Regions from separate parts of the Streptomyces sp. NPDC048419 genome, predicted to be linked through region 2. Evidence: predicted binding sites of a transcription regulator. Region 2 holds the regulator's gene; the other holds the start of a gene.
The links. The regulator HrcA, encoded in region 2, represses chaperone genes, less so after heat shock. The targets are predictions, from matches to a motif close to TTNGCACTCNGNNNNNCNGAGTGCNAA.

Region 1: groES (co-chaperone GroES) is a predicted target of HrcA. The motif match lies at 2,097-2,123, and genes of this name have one in related genera.

The regions. Positions count from the first base shown of each region.
Region 1 covers NZ_JBICXT010000002.1:28,345-32,754, forward strand. The annotation lists gene ACGFYN_RS04105 (methyltransferase domain-containing protein) at 1-173, opposite strand, end outside; gene ACGFYN_RS04110 (polysaccharide deacetylase family protein) at 309-1,193, shown strand; gene ACGFYN_RS04115 (polysaccharide deacetylase family protein) at 1,190-2,005, shown strand; gene groES (co-chaperone GroES) at 2,270-2,578, shown strand; gene groL (chaperonin GroEL) at 2,696-4,318, shown strand; gene ACGFYN_RS04130 (SDR family NAD(P)-dependent oxidoreductase) at 4,402-4,410, opposite strand, start outside.
Region 2 covers NZ_JBICXT010000002.1:661,901-666,310, reverse strand. The annotation lists gene ACGFYN_RS06910 (nitronate monooxygenase) at 1-909, opposite strand, end outside; gene dnaJ (molecular chaperone DnaJ) at 1,010-2,146, opposite strand; gene hrcA (heat-inducible transcriptional repressor HrcA) at 2,147-3,163, opposite strand; gene ACGFYN_RS06895 (MBL fold metallo-hydrolase) at 3,315-4,043, shown strand; gene ACGFYN_RS06890 (DUF3097 domain-containing protein) at 4,078-4,410, shown strand, end outside.

The DNA of each region.
Region 1 (4,410 bases), 630 kb from region 2:
GCCGCCGCCCGCTGCCGCAGCCGCGCCTGCCCGATCGCCGCCGACACCAGTTCGGCGGGGTGCGCGCGGCGCAGCCGGGTGGCGACGGCGAGTTCGTCGGCGGGGGCCGTGCCGCGCACCTCGTCGAGGAGGGCGCGGCCTTCGGGGGTGAGAAGAGGTGCGAGGTCGTTCACCGGGTCATTGTGGGCCAGTCGGTGGACGGTCTGCCGCGAGCAGCGGTGTCGGGCCCGTTTCGACGCTCCGGCCTGCGAGGATCCGGCGCCATGCGAGCAGTAGGACAAAATGAAAAGAATCGGACTCACAGCGGCATGTGGGTCCGTGGCGGGATCGCCGCCCTCGCCGCCGCGGCCGTCGCCTCGGGCTGCGCCTCGCCCGGCGGCCGCGAGGTACGTCCGGCCGCCGGGCCGCAGCCGCTCCAGGCGCCCCCCGCGCGCGCTCTCGACTCGTACGCCACGGCCCTGCGCGCGGCGCACGCCGCCCGCGTCGCCGCGGCGAGGCACTGGAGCCTGGCGAGGGTCCCGCTCACGGCTCCGCCGCCGCCCGCCCGAAAGCCGAGGATCACCGCCCGCAAGGGCTTCGAGGTGCAGGACCAGGAGGAACTGGACCTCCCGCCCGTCTTCACGACGATCCCCACGAACCAGAGGGTCGTCTTCCTGACGATCGACGACGGTTCCGAGAAGGACCCGGCGTTCCTGCGGATGATGAGCGATCTGAAGGTCCCGTACACCGCCTTCCTCACCAACAAGGAGATCAAGGACGACTACGGGTACTTCCGGACGATGCAGCGTGAGGGCCACACCGTCAACAACCACACCCTCACCCACCCGTATCTGCCCGGGCTGTCCTACGAGGAGCAGAAGCACGAGATCTGCGGCATGCAGGCCGTCATGAAGAAGCAGTTCGGCCGGGCGCCGACCGTCTTTCGCCCGCCGTTCGGCAACTACGACCGCGACACCCTCGTCGCCGCCAAGTCCTGCGGAATCAAGTACGCGCCGATCTGGGACGAGGAGGTCTACGTCGACCACTGGGAGTACCGCGAGGACGACCAGGACCTGCACCCGGGCGACATCGTGCTCACCCACTTCCGCGGCCGCGACGAGTGGAAGGGCACGATGGTCGACGACATGCGCCGCTTCCTGAACATGGTCACGGCCAAGGGCTACGCCGTGGCCCGCCTGGAGGACTACCTGTGAGGCCGAGGGTCCTGGCGGCCGGCGGGCTGGCCCTCGCCCTGCTCACCGGCTGCGCCCAGTCCGTCGACCCCATCGAGCGGCTGAGCGAGAAGGCGGCCCAGCGGGTACGGCCGCACGAGCCGGCCGGCCCGGCCGAACGGGCGTACCACCGCTGGGGCCTCGCGGCCCCGCTGGCGCCCGCCCCGAGGCCGTCCCGCGCCTCACCGGCCCGGGCCGCGGGCCGGGGCCTGCCCCCGGTCGTGCACCGCGTCCGGACCCGCGGCAAGGTCGTCTTCCTGACCTACGACGACGGGGCCGAGAAGGACCCGCGGTTCGTCGACATGGTCCGCGAACTGCGCCTGCCCGTCAGCGTGTTCCTCACCGACAGCGTCGTCGGGCCGGACTACGGCCACTTCGCCCGGCTCCGGTCGGCCGGCGCGGGCATCCAGAACCACACGCTCGACCACCCCGCCCTGCGCGGCCTGTCCTACGCCCGCCAGCGCGCCGAGATCTGCGGCCAGCAGGACAGGCTCCGCGCCCGCCTCGGCACCCGCCCCCGCCTCTTCCGTCCGCCCTACGGCATCTACGACACCACCACCCGCCGGGCGGCCGCCGACTGCGGCATCTCGGCCCTCGTGCTGTGGCGGGCGTCCATGACCGGCACCGGCGACCTGACGTACACCAAGGGCCCCGGCCACCTGCGCCCCGGCGACATTGTGGCCGTCGACCCGGACGAAGGAACGGGCCTGACCCTGCGCGAGCGAACGCTGCGGCTGCTGCGCCGGGTACAGGAGCGGGGGCTGACGGTGGGCCGCCTGGAGGACTACGTCTGACTTCCAGAGCGCCGGGTGCGCATTTTCAGCGCGTCCGGCGCTTGAGACGAGGCCTTCCAGGCCGCCAATCCCGTCCGACGCGCCGTAGGGATTGGCACTCCGCTTGACCGAGTGCTAACCCCGGTCATAGTCTCGGCCCTGGCACTCCCCCCTGGAGAGTGCCAACAACGCGACGGGCAGGTCCGGCACCCGCGACGACGGATCGACCTGGTCGCCACCTCAGACAGTTAACCCCGTGAGATCTCCGAAGGGGGAGGTCGGATCGTGACGACCGCCAGCTCCAAGGTTGCCATCAAGCCGCTTGAGGACCGCATCGTGGTCCAGCCGCTCGACGCCGAGCAGACCACGGCCTCCGGCCTGGTCATCCCGGACACCGCGAAGGAGAAGCCCCAGGAGGGCGTCGTCCTCGCTGTGGGCCCGGGCCGTTTCGAGAACGGCGAGCGTCTTCCGCTCGACGTCAAGACCGGCGACGTCGTGCTGTACAGCAAGTACGGCGGCACCGAGGTGAAGTACAACGGCGAGGAGTACCTCGTCCTCTCGGCTCGCGACGTGCTCGCGATCGTCGAGAAGTAATTCATCTCGCACACATTGTTCTGAGCTGCGCCCCTGGCCCCCGCGACCTTTAACAAGCCGGGCGCCCGGGGCGCAGCGCATTTTCCACCCCTGAAATCCGAGAGGGCTCCCGCTGTCATGGCGAAGATCCTGAAGTTCGACGAGGACGCCCGTCGCGCCCTCGAGCGCGGCGTCAACAAGCTGGCCGACACGGTCAAGGTGACGATCGGCCCCAAGGGCCGCAACGTCGTCATCGACAAGAAGTTCGGCGCGCCCACCATCACCAACGACGGCGTCACCATCGCCCGTGAGGTCGAGGTCGAGGACCCGTACGAGAACCTCGGCGCGCAGCTGGTGAAGGAGGTGGCGACCAAGACCAACGACATCGCGGGCGACGGCACCACCACCGCCACCGTGCTCGCCCAGGCGCTCGTGCGCGAGGGCCTGCGCAACGTCGCCGCGGGTGCTTCCCCGGCGCTGCTGAAGAAGGGCATCGACGCGGCCGTGGCCGCGGTCTCCGAGGAGCTCCTCGCGACCGCCCGCCCGATCGACGAGAAGTCCGACATCGCCGCCGTGGCCGGACTGTCCGCCCAGGACAGCCAGGTCGGCGAGCTCATCGCCGAGGCGATGGACAAGGTCGGCAAGGACGGTGTCATCACCGTCGAGGAGTCCAACACCTTCGGTCTGGAGCTGGACTTCACCGAGGGCATGGCCTTCGACAAGGGTTACCTGTCGCCGTACTTCGTGACGGACCAGGAGCGCATGGAAGCCGTCCTGGAGGACCCCTACATCCTCATCAACCAGGGCAAGATCGGCTCCATCGCCGACCTGCTGCCGCTGCTGGAGAAGGTCATCCAGGCCGGCTCCTCCAAGCCGCTGCTGATCATCGCCGAGGATGTCGAGGGCGAGGCCCTGTCGACCCTGGTGGTCAACAAGATCCGCGGCACCTTCAACGCCGTCGCGGTGAAGGCCCCCGGCTTCGGCGACCGCCGCAAGGCGATGCTGCAGGACCTGGCGACCCTCACCGGCGCCACCGTCATCTCCGAAGAGGTCGGCCTCAAGCTCGACCAGGTCGGCCTGGACGTGCTCGGCTCCGCCCGCCGCGTGACGGTCACCAAGGATGACACGACCGTCGTCGACGGCGCCGGCGACTCCTCGGACGTCGCGGGCCGCGTCAACCAGATCAAGGCCGAGATCGAGAACACCGACTCCGACTGGGACCGCGAGAAGCTCCAGGAGCGCCTCGCGAAGCTGGCCGGCGGCGTGTGCGTGATCAAGGTCGGCGCCGCCACCGAGGTGGAGCTGAAGGAGAAGAAGCACCGTCTGGAGGACGCCATCTCCGCGACCCGCGCCGCGGTCGAGGAGGGCATCGTCTCCGGTGGTGGCTCCGCGCTCGTCCACGCCGCCAAGGTGCTCGAGGGCTCCCTCGGCAAGAGCGGCGACGAGGCCACCGGTGTCGCCGTCGTCCGCCGCGCGGTCGTCGAGCCGCTGCGCTGGATCGCCGAGAACGCCGGCCTGGAGGGCTACGTCATCACCTCCAAGGTCGCCGAGCTCGAGAAGGGCCAGGGCTTCAACGCCGCCACCGGCGAGTACGGCGACCTGGTCAAGGCCGGCGTCATCGACCCGGTCAAGGTCACCCGCTCCGCCCTGGAGAACGCCGCCTCCATCGCCTCCCTGCTGCTCACGACCGAGACCCTGGTCGTCGAGAAGAAGGAAGAGGAAGAGCCGGCCGCCGCCGCGGGCCACGGCCACGCCCACTGAGGCACGCACCTCTGCGGAAAGCCCCCGTTCCCGGCCCGGGAACGGGGGCTTTCCCGTGGGCCGGAGTCGCCGCCCCGAACCCGCTACTGAGG
Region 2 (4,410 bases):
CGGCGCGGTGAGGTGGTGGACCTCCGGGTAGGCGGCGGGGGCGTACGGGCCGTGCTCGCGCATGAAGCGGTTGACCAGGCCGCGGGCCGGGCGGCCGCTGAACGCACGGGTCAACTCCGTACGTACGAACAGGGGGTTGGTCAGCGCCTGCTTGTGGACGGCGTTCGCGCCGGACTCCGGGGTGGCGAGGAACGCCGTGCCGAGTTGGGCCGCGCTCGCGCCCGCCGCCAGCACCCCGGCGATCTGCCCGCCGCGCATGATGCCGCCGGCGGCGACGATAGGGATGCTCACCGTCTCGCGCACCTGGGCGACGAGGGACAGCAGGCCGATACCGGCGCCGTTGTTCTCCGGGCCGTCCCGGTGCGTGCCCTGGTGGCCGCCGGCCTCCACGCCCTGCGCCACGACCGCGTCGGCGCCGGCGCGCTCCACCGCGAGGGCCTCCTCCGCGGTCGTCGCGGCGACCAGGGTGAAGGTTCCGGCGCGGTGCAGGGAGTCGATCACCTCGCGGCTCGGCACACCGAAGTGGAAGGAGACCACCGGCACGGGGTTGTCGAGCAGCACGGCGAGCTTGGCGTCGAAGCCGTCGTCGCGGCCGGTGTCCGGGTCGCCGAGCTCGGTCTCGTACCAGGCGGCCTCGCCGGCCAGCTGGTGGGCGTAGATCTCGACCGCGCCGGGGTCGGCGTGGTCGGGCTGCGGCAGGAACAGGTTCACGCCGAAGGGGCGGGTGGTCAGCCCGCGGAGCTGCTTGATCTCCTGGTACATGCCGTCGGCCGTCTTGTACCCGGCGGCCAGGAACCCCAGCCCGCCCGCCTCGGACACGGCCTGCGCGAGATGGGGTACGGAGACGCCGCCCGCCATGGGGGCCTGCACGATCGGATGACGGAAGAGATCGGTCAGCGCGGAGGACATGACGGCATGTTGTCACGTCCTCCGAACAAGTCCGAATCCACCCGTCCCCTTCACATGGGCCGCCCGCGCCCTTCGTACGGGCGGCCGTGACGCGTGTGACTCAGCGTCCGTTGAAGGCGTCCTTCAGCCGCGAGAACAGTCCCTGCTGACCCGGCTGGAACTGCCCTGTCGGGCGCTCCTCGCCGCGGAGCTTGGCCAGTTCGCGCAGGAGGCGCTCCTGGTCGGGGTCGAGCTTGTTGGGGGTCTGGACCTCGACGTGCACGATGAGGTCGCCGCGGCCGCCGCCCCGCAGATGCGTCACGCCCCGGCTGTGCAGCGGGATCGACTGGCCGGACTGGGTACCGGGCCGGATGTCGACCTCCTCCATGCCGTCCAGCGTCTCCAGCGGGACCTTGGTGCCGAGGGACGCCGCCGTCATCGGGATCGTGACCGTGCAGTGCAGGTCGTCGCCGCGCCGCTGGAACGTCGAGTGCGGCAGCTCGTGGATCTCGACGTAGAGATCGCCTGCGGGGCCGCCGCCGGGGCCGACCTCGCCCTCGCCCGCGAGCTGGATGCGGGTGCCGTTGTCCACACCGGCGGGGATCTTGACCGTGAGCGTACGGCGGGAGCGGACCCGGCCGTCGCCCGCGCACTCCGGGCAGGGGCTGGGCACCACGGTGCCGAAGCCCTGGCACTGCGGGCACGGCCGCGAGGTCATGACCTGGCCCAGGAAGGACCGGGTGACCTGCGAGACCTCACCGCGGCCGCGGCACATGTCGCAGGTCTGGGCGGTGGTGCCCGGCGCCGCGCCCTCACCGCTGCAGGTGGAGCAGACGATCGCCGTGTCGACCTGGATGTCCTTGGTCGTGCCGAAGGCCGCCTCGTCGAGCTCGATCTCCAGCCGGATCATGGCGTCCTGGCCGCGGCGGGTGCGCGAGCGCGGACCGCGCTGCGACGCCGTGCCGAAGAAGGCGTCCATGATGTCGGAGAAGTTGCCGAAGCCACCGGCGCCGAAACCGCCCGCGCCCGCGCCGCCCGCCTGCGAGAGCGGGTCGCCGCCGAGGTCGTAGACCTGCTTCTTCTGCGGGTCCGACAGCACCTCGTAGGCGGCGTTGATCTCCTTGAACCGCTCCTGGGTCTTCGGGTCCGGATTGACGTCCGGGTGCAGCTCGCGCGCGAGCCGCCGGAAGGCCTTCTTGATCTCTTCCTGCGACGCGTCGCGGCGCACGCCTAGAACGGCGTAGTAGTCCGTGGCCACTTACGACTCCGCCAGGATCTGTCCGACGTACCGTGCCACTGCGCGTACCGCTCCCATCGTTCCCGGGTAGTCCATGCGGGTCGGTCCGACCACGCCGAGCTTGGCGACTGCCTCGCCGCCCGAACCGTAGCCCACCGACACCACAGAAGTGGAGTTGAGTCCCTCATAGGCGTTCTCGTGCCCGATGCGCACCGTCATGCCCGAATCCCCCGCCTCTCCAAGCAACTTGAGGAGCACGACCTGCTCCTCCAGCGCCTCCAGGACGGGGCGGATGGTGAGGGGGAAGTCATGCCCGAAGCGGGTCAGATTGGCGGTGCCGCCGATCATCAGCCGCTCCTCGTTCTCCTCGACGAGTGTCTCCAGGAGGGTGGAGAGCACCGTCGAGACCGTACCCCGGTCCTCGACGTCGAAGCCCTCGGGGAGGTCCTCGACCAGTCGCGGGACGTCCGCGAAGCGGCGGCCCGCGACCTTGCTGTTCAGCCGCGCCCGCAGATCCGCCAGCGAGGCCTCCCCGAACGGCGCCGGGCAGTCGACCATGCGCTGCTCCACCCGGCCGGTGTCGGTGATCAGCACGAGCATCACGCGCGCGGGAGCGAGCGAGAGCAGCTCCACGTGCCGCACCGTCGAGCGGGTCAGCGAGGGGTACTGCACGACGGCGACCTGCCGGGTCAGCTGCGCGAGCAGCCGCACGGTCCGCGCCACGACGTCGTCCAGGTCGACGGCGCCGTCGAGGAAGTTCTGGATGGCCCGCCGCTCGGGCCCGGTCATCGGCTTGACTCCGGCGAGCTTGTCGACGAACAGCCGGTAGCCCTTGTCGGTCGGGATGCGCCCGGCGCTGGTGTGCGGCTGGGCGATGTACCCCTCGTCCTCCAGGGCCGCCATGTCGTTGCGCACGGTGGCCGGGGAGACTCCGAGGCCGTGCCGCTCGGTCAGGGCCTTGGAGCCCACCGGCTCCTCGGTGCCGACGTAGTCCTGGACGATGGCGCGCAGGACCTGGAGCCGTCGTTCACTCAGCATCGCGCACACCTCCAGAAAGTCGTCCCCGGGCGCTTCGCCTGGCACTCTGTCCGTCCGAGTGCCAGAGTTCCCCGGCCCAGTGTACGGCGGTGGGGTACGCCCCGGGCAAGGCAGTCCCGGCCGGACCGGCTTGTACCGCTAGCGTCGCCGTATGACGGTGACTTGGGAAGAGCTCGGGTGGGAGCGGGTGGCGGCCGGGGTCGGGCGCTGCCGGCTTCCGCGCTGGGACTGCACGGCCGGGCTGGTCGTCGGCGAGGGCATGGCGCTCTTGGTCGACGCGGGCTCCAGCCTCGCGGAGGGCACGCGGCTGCGCACCGAGGCGCAGGAGCTCGCCGGCCACCGTGTGACCCATCTCGCCCTCACGCATCCGCACTTCGACCACGTCTTCGGGGCGGCGGCGTTCGCGGGCACCGAGGTGTACGGCGCGGTGGGCATGGACGCGCTCTTCGAGGCACGGCACGCGCGCGAGGAGCTGCGGTCCGACGCGGTGGGCAACGGCCTGGACGCGCACGCCGCCGAGGAGGCGGTGGACGCGCTGCCCGCTCCCCGGCACCACGTCTCCGGCGAGTGGACCCTCGACCTGGGCGGCGGCCGGCAGGTCCTGCTGGCGAACGTGGGCCCGGGCCACACGGCCCACGACCTGGTGGTGCTGGTGCCGGGCTCGCCCGAGGTGGTCTTCTGCGGCGACCTGGTCGAGGAGTCCGGCGAGCCGCAGGCCGGTTCCGACGCCGTGCCGTCGCACTGGCCGGCCGCGCTCGACCGGCTGCTCGCGCTGGGCGGCGAGGACGCGCTGTACGTGCCCGGTCACGGAGCGGTGGTGGACGCGCGGTTCGTGCGGGCTCAGCGGGACGAGCTGGCGGCGCGTTTCGGCGTGTCGTGACCGCCGCCCGGCCGGTTCTCCTATCGTCATCCGAATGCGCCAGTACTCCGCCGACCTCACCCCGCCGTGGAAGAAGCCCAAGCCGGTGCCGGAGGTCGCGGCCGAGCCGGGTCTGGTGGTCGAGGAGCCCGGCACCGGTTTCTGCGGCGCGGTGATCCGCTGCGAGGCGGGCACGGTGACGCTGGAGGACCGCTTCGGCAAGCACCGGGTGTTCCCGCTGGAGCCGCGCGGGTTTCTGCTGGAGGGCCGGGTGGTGACGCTGGTACGCCCGTCCTCGGGCCCGGTCCGCCCCACCCGTACGGCATCCGGTTCGGTCGCCGTCCCGGGCGCACGCGCGCGTATGGCGCGCGCCGGACGCATCTACGTC